Vulgatibacter sp.: one gene and its partner. The protein of the gene in region 1 interacts with the protein of each later gene in a pairwise test. Links are inferred from orthologs where the notes say so. Each region holds a gene or a part of one and is shown in the gene's direction. Other genes may lie near its edges.

Region 1 (5,023 bases):
CCGTGTGGAGGAGCAGGACGCCTTCGCCAACCTCGCCCTCGACGCCGAGCTCTCCTCCGCCGGTGTGCTCGATCCGCGCGACGCGGCGCTGGCCACCGAGCTCGCCTACGGCGTGCTGCGCAGGCGCGTGGCCCTCGACCGGGCCCTCTCGCCGCTGGTGAAGGGCGGCCTCGCCGGCCTCGAGGATCGGGTGCGGGATCTGCTCCGGCTCGGCGCCTACCAGCTCCTCTACACGCGGATCCCGCCCCACGCTGCCGTGGGCGAGACGGTGAACACCGCCCGCCGCGTCGGGCTCGCCAGGGCGGCGGGGCTGATCAACGCGGTGCTCCGCCGCCTCGGGCGCGAGGGCGCGCCGGCCCTCCCCGATCCGGCGAGTGATCCCCTCGGCGCCCTCGAGGTGCAGGGCTCGCTGCCGCGCTGGCTGGCGGAGCGGCTCCTCTCCCGCCTCGGGATCGAGGAGGCCCTGGCCTTCGCCGCGGCGATCGACCAGCCGGCGCCGCCGACGCTGCGGGTGAACCGCAAGCGCACCACCCGCGAAACCCTCGAGGCCCGCCTCGCCACCGAGGCCGCCGGCGCGCGGATCAGCCGGACGCCGCTGGCGGAGGACGGCCTGCTGGTCGAGGGCGGCGGCTCGCTGGCCCGGCTTCCCGCCTTTGCCGAGGGGCTCTTCTCCCAGCAGGACGAGGCGGCGCAGCTGGTCGGCGAGCTCTGCGGCCCTGCCGCAGGGGCCCGGGTCCTCGACGCCTGCGCGGCGCCCGGTGGCAAGAGCTGCCACCTGGCCGAGCGCGGCGCCGGCGAGGTGATCTCGGTCGACGTGCACGAGCGCAAGGCCCGGCGGATCGGCGACGAGGCGCGGCGGCTGGGCCTGGACGGGATCGTGCGGCCTCTCGGCGCCGACGCGAGCAAGCCGCTCCCTGCTGCGGCGAAAGGCCCCTTCGATCTGGTCCTCGTGGACGCGCCCTGCAGCGCGCTGGGCACCCTGCGCCGCCACCCCGAGCTCCGCTACCGGCGCACGCCGGAGGACGTGGCCCGGATGGTGGAGACGCAAGCGCTCATCCTCGACAACGTGGCGACCGAGGTGCGGCCCGGCGGGATCCTCGTCTACGCGGTCTGCTCCATCCTGCCGGAGGAGGGCCCCGACCAGGTGCGCGCCTTCCTCGAGCGGCAGGGCGGGGCCTTCGTGAAGGCGCCCCTCGAGCCTGCGCCGGGCTGGTCCGAAGGCGGCTGGATCCTCGACGCCTGGCCGCAGCGGCAGGGGATCGACGGCTTCTACGCCGCGCGCCTCCGGCGGACGTAAAGCCCTCCCGGTCAAGCTGAAAACCCCGCCAGGGGTGAATTTTCCCTACACGGCTCGGCCTTCCGGGAGGCCGTCCCGATCGGATAGAGTCCGTCCGCCTCCAACCAGATGGGAGAATGGATGTCGGTCGTACTCGCAGGCCTGCGTGTACTCGTCGTCGAGGACGACGTGGAGCTCCGCAACCTCACCCAGATGATCCTGGAGGAGGAGGGCGTGGTGATCCGCGCCGCTGCGGAGGGCGCCGAGGCGCTGGCCCTGCTGGAGGGCTTCGACCCGCAGGTGGCGCTGCTCGACGCCCGGCTTCCCGACACCACCGGCCCCGAGCTCGGGCTCGAGCTGGCGCGGCGCGCGCCCCGCTGCAGGCAGGTGCTGGTCAGCGGCGACTCCGAGGGCGTGAGCGATTGGCAGCGGGGCGGCGGCCTCGCCCTGCCCAAGCCCTACGAGATCGACGAGTTGATCGAGCTGGTGCGCCGCGCCGCCGCTGCCCGGGCCGCCTGAACTCGCACCGTCCCGAGGGCTGCGCTATACCGCTCCGCGCTTCGTCCGCTAGGACACTTCCCGTGGAGACGCCCGTGGCCCGCACCCCCCTGATTGCTCCCTCGATCCTCTCCGCCGACTTCGGCCGCCTGGCCGAAGAGGTGCGCGCCATCGAAGCGGGTGGCTGCGACCTCGTCCACGTCGACGTCATGGACGGCCGCTTCGTCCCCAACATCACCATCGGCCCCCTGGTGGTGCAGGCGGTGAAGAAGACGGCGACCAGGCCCCTGGACGTCCACCTGATGATCGTGGAGCCGGAGAAGTACGTGGAGGCCTTCGTCGACGCAGGCGCGGACATCGTCACCGTACACGTCGAGGCGAGCCCCCACCTCCACCGCACCCTCCAGCAGATCCGCAAGGCGGGCGCGAAGGCGGCGGTCTCCTTGAACCCCTCCACCCCGGTCTCGTCGATCGAGTACGTGCTCGAGGACCTCGACATGGTCCTGGTGATGAGCGTCAACCCGGGCTTCGGCGGGCAGAGCTTCATCCCCTCGGCCCTCCGCAAGATCCGCGCCCTGCGCGAGATGGCGGAGGCGCGCGGCCTCCACGACCTCTGGATCGAGGTCGACGGCGGCATCGGCCCCCAGAACATCGCCGAGGTGGCGGCCGCCGGGGCGAACGTCTTCGTGGCAGGCAGCGCGGTCTTCGGAAAACCCGATTACGGCGCCGTGATCCGGCAGTTGCGCGAAAACGCGAGCCGCACCTGACGGGTCGTGCTTACCCTCCCGCGGAGAGGTCGGAGGAAGGGCATGCATCGACACCGGGTCCTGCTCATCGAAGACGAAGCCGAGCTCGCCGAATTGCTGGGCGAGCTCCTCCGCGACTTCGATTACGACGTGCGGGTCGCCGGCTCGATCGGGCAGGCGGAGGAGCACCTGGCCACCTGGCATCCCTGCGCGGTGGTCACCGACGTCACCCTGCCGGACGTGAGCCGGGACGATCTGGTGCCGCGGCTCCGCGGCGAGGTGGGGAACGCGCCGATCGTGCTGATGAGCGCGATCGCGCCGGGTGATCTGCGCAAGATGGCCGAGGAGCAGGGGGCGCAGGGCGTGATCTCCAAGCCCTTCGAGCTCGACGAGTTCGAGCGGGCCGTCCGCTTCGAGTGCGCCGAGATCGGCGCGCATCCGTAAGGCCGATTTCTCGTCGCAGGCGGGATCGTCCCGCGCCCCTCGCGCGTTCCCTCTGCCGCTTGGCGACTTCCCCCACCAGAGCGCCCTGGACGCGCCTCGAGGGACTCGATCCCACCCTGCGCCGCTGGCTCGGCGGCCGCTTCGGCAGCGGCATGACCGACGCCCAGGCCCGGGCCCTGCCCGCGGCGCTGGCTGGCGACAGCGTGCTGGTCCTCGCCCCCACGGGAAGCGGCAAGACGCTCTGCGGCTTCCTCGCCGGGATCTCGCGCCTCCTCACCGCTGCGCAGGAAGGCAGGCGCCCCCTCGGCGCCAGCGTGCTCTACCTCTCGCCCCTGCGGGCGCTCACCCAGGACGTGGCCCGCAACCTCGAGCCCCTGCTCGAGGCGGCGCCGCGGGATCTGCCGGAAGGCCCGCTGCGCGCCGCCACCTGGACCTCGGACACCACCGCCACCCGCCGCAAGAAGCTGCAGGTGGCGCCGCCCGACGTGCTCCTCACCACCCCCGAGTCGCTGGCGCTGCTCTGCGCCCATCCCGCGGCGGATCGGCTGCTGGGGGCGATCGATCTGGTGGTGGTCGACGAGCTCCACGCCCTGGCGGAGAGCAAGCGCGGCGCGCAGCTCAGCCTCGCGCTGGAGCGCCTCGACCTGCTCCGCAGGGACGGCGGGGCCACGGCGCCGGCACAGCGGATCGGCCTCTCCGCCACCGCGCACCCGCCGGAGCGGATGGCGCGCTTCCTCGTGGGCGAGGGGCGCCCCTGCACCATCGCCCAGGTGGATCTGCGCCGGACCCACCGCCTGCGCATCGTCGGGCCGCCGAAGGGGCGCAAGCTGCCCCCCGCCGGACACGGCCCCGCCCGCGCCGCCCACGCGGTGGCGCAGGAGGTGGAGAAGGCCAACTGCGCGCTGGTCTTCACCGGCACCCGCTCCGCCGCCGAGCGCCTCGGCCTCGCCCTCTCGGTGCTCCTGCCGGAAGAGGGCGACCGCATCGGCGTGCACCACTCCTCGCTGGGCAAGGAGGAGCGCGCGCTGGTGGAGGATCGCCTCGCGGCCGGGGAGATGAAGGCGGTGGTGGCCTCCTCGTCGCTCGAGCTGGGCCTCGATCTCGACGCGGTGGACCAGGTGCTGCTGGTCGGCGCGCCCAAGGGCGTCTCCCGCACGCTGCAGCGGATCGGCCGCGCGGGCCACCGGCCCGGCGGCGTGGCCGAGGGGGCGCTGGTGCCGGTCTCGCTCCCCGATGCGCTCGAATGCGCGGCGATCCGCCGGGGCGCGAGCGAGGGGCGGCTCGAGGCGGTGCACCCGCCACGGGCGCCGCTGGACGTGCTCGCCCAGGAGCTGGTGGGCTTCGCGCTGCGGCACACGCCGGTGGAGGAGGCCTGGGCAGCGGTGCGCCGGGCGGCGCCGTGGGCCGCGCTCGATCGCGGGGATTTCGACGCCACCGTGCGCTACCTCTGCGGCGGGCTGCCGCTCTCGGTGGGCGAGGAGGCGCCGGGCGCCGCGCGGATCCGCGTGCGCGACGGCGTGCTCGAGCCGGTCTCACCGAAGACCTTCCGCCTCTGGGCCCAGGCGATCGGGACCATCTTCGAAGAGGCCCGCATTCAAGTCTTTACGGGGCGCCGCTGGCTCGGCGAGGTGGAGGAGAGCTTCCTCGCCGACATGAAGCCCGGCGATCGCTTCGTCCTCGGTGGCAAGGTGCTCCAGCTCGTCTCGATGAGCGGCGGCGAGGCGCTGGCCACCCCCGCGGGCGGCGGCACCGTGAAGCTGCCCCGCTGGCACGGCAGCCGGTTCCCCCTCACCCCCGGCCTCGCCGCGGTGCTCTCGGATCTGGTGGAGGCGGTGGACCGGGGCCTGGACACGGCGGGCCGTGAGGGCGCCATCGCCGCCCTGCGGGAGGCGGGCATGCCCCCGGGCCTCGCGGCGTCGGTGGCGCGCTTCTGCGAGCTGCAGCGCCACGCCTCCGCCCTGCCCTCCCGCGATCGTCCCCACGTCGAGCGGCTCGTCGCCCGCCGCTCCGCGCAGCTCGTCTTCCACCTCCACGAAGGCCGGGCGATCAACGCGGTGCT
Region 2 (5,095 bases), on another replicon or contig:
TCGAGTACTGGCAGCCCGCGCCGGATGCGTGGATGTAACGGGGATCGTGGTAGCCGGGGAGGGTGACGAAGTCGGCGTCGTCCCAGTCGACGTAGCGCACCCGGTTGCCGTTGATCAGGTTCGGCTGATCCTTCTGCACCGCGGCGACGGCGTCGACGTAGTCGGCGCGCGCCTCGCGGTTGCCGGCGATGGCGAGGACCGGGAGTCCCGAGGCGGCGACCTTGCGGAGCACGGCCTCGATGTTGGCGCGATCCTGGCCGCTGTCGCCGGCGACCACGATCATCTCGGCGCCGTTTTCGCGGAAGAAGCCGAGGTAGCGCTCCAGGTTGAAGAGGTTCTCGCCGGAGGCCTCGTTCAGGTTGGCGAGGACGCCGACGACCGCCTTCTCGTCCGCATCCTCGGCGCTCTTGACGGTGAGCCGGTAGCCGTTCACCTCGACGGTGCGATCGCCGATGGTGCGGGTCTCGGGGACCGCCGTGTCGATCGGACCGACGCACTCGGGGTCGCTCTTGCCGGGCACGCTGGCCACCGAGGCGTCGCTCGCCGGGGCGGCGGGGGCCGCGGCCTTCGGCGCCGGCGCGGGGGCGGCCTTCTCCGGTTCGGCGGCGGGCTTGTTGTCGCTGCAGGCTGCCAGCAGGGCGGCGGCGCCCACGGCGGTGAGAATGCGGCGGTTCATGGGGATCCTCGGTCAGGTGTTGGGGCACTCCTGAAGCGGCGCGAGTATAGGAGGCGCCCCCCGGGGGGAGCAAGCGAGCGCAGGGCGCCTCGTGCGGCGGTGGGGCGCCACGCTGTGGACGCATATGCGCGGGCTGGGAGCGCGCCCGGTCCCGGACGAGGCGAGGGCCGCCTGCCTGCAAGCTCAACGTGCCTTGCTTGACATTGCGTCGCCCACTGTTAGGAGATCGAAGAAGGGCGCCGTCCTCGCTGGAGAAATCCGCGATCCGCGACTTGCGGATCCCGGGCCCCGAAGGCGGGAGCGGGTCGGGGCAGCGAAGGGACTTCCCGGAGGAGGTTCCGATGTTGTCCGGGTCGTGCTGCGGGCTGGCCTTGGGCTTGCAGAAATGGATGGGCGGGTTGGCGGAACGATCCGCGCCGGCTCGACGAGGAGGTCGCCATGCTCGATGCCTTCATCATCGAGGAGATCAAGCGCCGGGAACGCGACGAAGAGCGCCGCAGGGACGACGAGCGGCCCCGGATCGAGATCCCGATCGCGCCGGAGGAGCCGGTCCGTCCGAGCGGCGAGGAGAAGCCGGAGCGCGGCGTGGTCATCATCGACTACTCCGTCTGACCGAAGGGTCCCGGAGCGTTCCGATCTGCCGAACCCCCTTTCCCACCCAGGAGAGGGGGTTCGCTCGTTTCTGCGCCGCGAGGTGTCGGCAGGCCACTCGAACCGTGGGCAGCGGGGCGCAGGAGCGCTTGCCTGGCCGCTTCACCGCTTCTATCTTGCCGCCCTTTTCGAGGAAGGGAGCTCAGTCCATGATCGATATCGTCGACGTCCACGCGCGCGAGATTCTCGACAGCCGCGGCAATCCCACCGTCGAGGTGGAGGTGACCGTTTCCACCGGCGACACGGGGCGCGCCGCCGTTCCCTCCGGTGCCTCCACGGGCGAGCACGAGGCCCTCGAACTTCGGGACGGCGACAAGGCCCGCTATCTGGGCAAGGGCGTGCTCAAGGCCGTCGAGAACGTGAACGAGAAGCTCGCCCCGGCAGTGGTGGGTATGGACGCCGACGATCAGTACGCCCTCGACCGGCGGATGATCGACCTGGACGGCACCCCCACCAAGAGCAACCTGGGCGCCAACGCCATCCTCGGCGTCTCGCTGGCGGCAGCCCGCGCCGCCGCCCTCGCCCACGGTGTGCCGCTCTACCGTTGGGTCGGCGGCGCGCAGGCCCGGACCCTGCCCGTGCCGCTGATGAACATCCTCAACGGCGGCGCCCACGCCGACACCCGCGTCGACGTGCAGGAGTTCATGGTGATGCCGGTGGGCGCCTCTTCCTTCCGGGAGGGCCTGCGCTGGGGCGCCGAGATCTTCCACGCCCTCAAGAAGGTGCTGAAGGGCCGCAAGCTCGCCACCGGCGTCGGCGACGAGGGCGGCTACGCCCCCGACCTCGGCTCCAACGAGGAGGCGCTCGCGGTCGTGGCGGAGGCGGTGACGCAGGCGGGCTACAGCCTCGGCGACCAGGTCGTGCTCGCCCTCGACGTCGCCTCCAGCGAGTTCTTCGACAAGGCGAAGGGCACCTACGTCCTCAAAGGCGAGGGCAAGGAGTTCGACCGGGCCGGCCTCGTCGGCTGGTACGACGAGCTCTGCCAGCGCTACCCCATCGCCTCGATCGAGGACGGCTTCGCCGAAGACGACTGGGAGGGCTGGAAGATGGGCACCGAGCGCCTCGGCGACCGGGTGCAGCTGGTCGGCGACGACCTCTTCGTCACCAACGTGGAGCGCCTCTCCCGCGGGATCGAGCAGGGGATCGCCAACTCGCTGCTGGTGAAGGTGAACCAGATCGGCTCGCTGAGCGAGACGATCGAGGCGGTCCGCATGGCCCAGAAGGCCGGCTACACCGCGGTGATGAGCCACCGCTCCGGCGAGACCGAGGACACCACCATCGCCGACCTCGCCGTCGCCCTCGACTGCGGGATGATCAAGACCGGCTCGGCGAGCCGCTCGGACCGCGTGGCCAAGTACAACCAGCTGCTCCGCATCGAGGAGGAGCTGGGGAGCGCCGCCCGCTACGCTGGCCGCGCCTGCTTCCCCCGCCGGTAGCTGCGGCGGGCTGCACGCCCGAGGAAAGACGGCCGGCCGCTCCACGGGGACCGGCCGTTTTTTTCGAGGAGCAGGGCAGGAACGCGAAGAGGCGCGGGAGCTCCCACGCCTCTTCGCCCTGGGCGATGACCCGGTCGCTCAGCCCATCGAGGCGGCGATCGGCCCAACGCCTTCCGGCTCGATGTCCTCCATCAGGGCCACCAGCTCGTGCTTCAGCTTGTCCTTGGCGCGGATCTCCAGCTGCCGGGCGCGCTCACGGGAGAAGCCGAAGTGCTGGCCGAGCTCCTTGAGGGTCATCGGCTTGTCGCTCATCACGCGCTTCTCGATGATGAAGCGCTCGCGGGGATCCAGTCGCATCAGCGCCTGCTCGACGCGGCTGGTGACGATCTCCCGCTCCTCGGCGTCGGCGAGGCGGGCGTCCTGGCCCTCGCCACCGTCGGCGACGAAGTCGACGTGGCTGTTGCCGCCGTCGTCACCCATCGGCGCGTCGAGGGAGAGGTCGCGGCCCTCCATGCGCTGGGTCATCTCCACCACCTCGCCCGGCTTCACCCGGAGCTTCTTGGCGATGCGCCTGGCGTCCTGGGACTCCTCCGCACCGCCTAGCTTCTCCAGCTCGCGCTTGGTGCGGGCGAGGGAGAAGAAGAGTTTCCGCTGGGCCTGGGTGGTGCCGAGCTTCACCAGCGACCACGACTTGAGGATGTAGTTCTGGATGTAGGCGCGGATCCACCACACGGCGTAGGAGATGAGGCGGATCCCCTTGTCGGGATCGAACTTCTGCACCGCCTTCATCAGGCCGATGTTCCCCTCCTGGATGAGGTCGGCCATCTTGATGCCGTAGGAGCGGTACTCGTACGAGACCTTCACCACGAAGCGGAGGTTCGCCGTCACCAGCCTGCTGGCGGCGACCTCGTCCTCGTTCTTCCGGTAGCGGCGGGCGAGCTCCTGCTCCTCCTCCTGGGTGAGAAGCGGGTACTGGTTGATCTCCGACAGGTACATCGCAAGCGAGCCCGAAGATGCCGGCAGGGTCGAGAGCTGCATGGCCAGGTAGCCTCCAAGTTCCGGGTGGTACGGGTCCCGAGGGACCGCGGCACGGTGCTGGGTCCCTGTGCGAATGGGGTGCCACTCTTCCAACCGAGCAAACCCCAAGAAAAATGCCTACATGCAGTGTCCATTGGCATACATGTCGGCAAGAGGGTCGGTAAGAAATACAGGGCAGGCCCCTGCGGTGGGTTTTCGAGGGCTTGGCGCCGGTAAGTCTTACCGGGAGGCGCTGGGGGCGCCGTCGGAGGCCCGTTGATCTTTCGGAAGGTCGTGCGCACCTGCGACGCCGCCGGCAGGCCGGCAAGGGCACGCCGGCTCCTCCCTGCAGGGACAATCGCTCCGGCACGGTGGCCGGAGGGCAAGGTGCGGGCTTGCAGCCACCCCTGCACTTCTTACAACCGGACCTCGAGCAGGGGCAGGACGGATCGAAGAAGGGGCCCTCCGTCGCCGGAAGGCCCCTTCACTCGAGCGGAAGCTCTGCTGCTACCAGCGCGACCAGAACGAGCGGCGGGCGGCGACCTGCTCGAGCGCCTCCTGGAGCGCGTAGTCGAGATCGGCCTCGCGGGCCACGTCGCTCATCGAGATCACGCCCTTGAGGTGATCGTCCCGGTCGACCACCGGCAGCCGGCGCACGTTCTCCTCGCCCATGACCCGTACCGCGTCGGTGAGCCGATCGTCCGGCGTGCAGACGTGCACGTCGGAGCTCATCACGTGGCGCACCTGGGTATTCTGATCCTTTCGATCGGCGACGATCCGGAGCGCGATGTCGCGGTCGGTGACCATGCCGATCACCCTGCCATCCTCGACCACCGGGATGAAGCCCGTGTCCTCGTCCCGCATGAGCCGGGCCGCTTCGTGGATCGGGCTGTCCGGATGGACGGTTTTCGGATTGCGGGTCATCACGTCGCGGACGAGTGCGCCCTCGCGCTCCCAGCGACCGCGGCGCTGCTCCGGGCCCATCCATTCCTCGCGGCGAGGCTCCCGGCCCTCCATCATCATGCTGTGCAGTGCGAAGGAGCTGGGGCGCATCCCCTGGCGCTCGGGGACCCATCCGGCGGTCTCGCCGAACGTGCCCGCGAGGGAGCCGGCGCCGCTGGGCCCGCCGAAGCTGGCGGCGGGACGGCCACGGCCGTCGGGGCCCGGGCCCATGCCGCCGTAGCTCCCGCTGTATTCGTCGCCTGCGTATCCTCCGTATCCGCCGCCGGCGCCGCTGTACGACGGGCCCATCGTCTGCCCGGTCTCGTAGCCCCCGTAGGCGCCGCCGGCGTCACCACCGTAGCCGCCGTAGCCC

Evidence for each region. The genes of interacting proteins can lie anywhere in the genome.
Region 2: the proteins of rpe (region 1) and eno interact in binary tests that used the Escherichia coli proteins (3 or more experiments, as listed by UniProt). The link is inferred for Vulgatibacter sp. from one-to-one orthologs.

Annotation. Positions count from the first base shown.
Region 1 is NZ_JAWLCN010000003.1:743,778-748,800, forward strand. Bases 905-3,705 are described here. They hold rpe (ribulose-phosphate 3-epimerase), read left to right. Parts: upstream 905-1,869; coding sequence 1,870-2,541; downstream 2,542-3,705. Other genes in these bases: rsmB (16S rRNA (cytosine(967)-C(5))-methyltransferase RsmB), read left to right, coding at 905-1,297; ACESMR_RS10765 (response regulator), read left to right, coding at 1,418-1,795; ACESMR_RS10775 (response regulator transcription factor), read left to right, coding at 2,584-2,964; ACESMR_RS10780 (DEAD/DEAH box helicase), read left to right, coding at 3,024-3,705. Outside these bases: more of rsmB, read left to right, coding at 1-904; more of ACESMR_RS10780, read left to right, coding at 3,706-5,023. UniProt on the Escherichia coli protein: Catalyzes the reversible epimerization of D-ribulose 5-phosphate to D-xylulose 5-phosphate.
Region 2 is NZ_JAWLCN010000008.1:175,254-180,348, reverse strand. Bases 747-3,619 are described here. They hold eno (phosphopyruvate hydratase), read left to right. Parts: upstream 747-1,476; coding sequence 1,477-2,763; downstream 2,764-3,619. Other genes in these bases: rpoH (RNA polymerase sigma factor RpoH), read right to left, coding at 2,902-3,619; ACESMR_RS17880 (hypothetical protein), read left to right, coding at 1,115-1,288. In the rest of the region: ACESMR_RS17885 (hypothetical protein), read right to left, coding at 1-676; more of rpoH, read right to left, coding at 3,620-3,801; ACESMR_RS17865 (CBS domain-containing protein), read right to left, coding at 4,288-5,095. UniProt on the Escherichia coli protein: Catalyzes the reversible conversion of 2-phosphoglycerate (2-PG) into phosphoenolpyruvate (PEP). It is essential for the degradation of carbohydrates via glycolysis.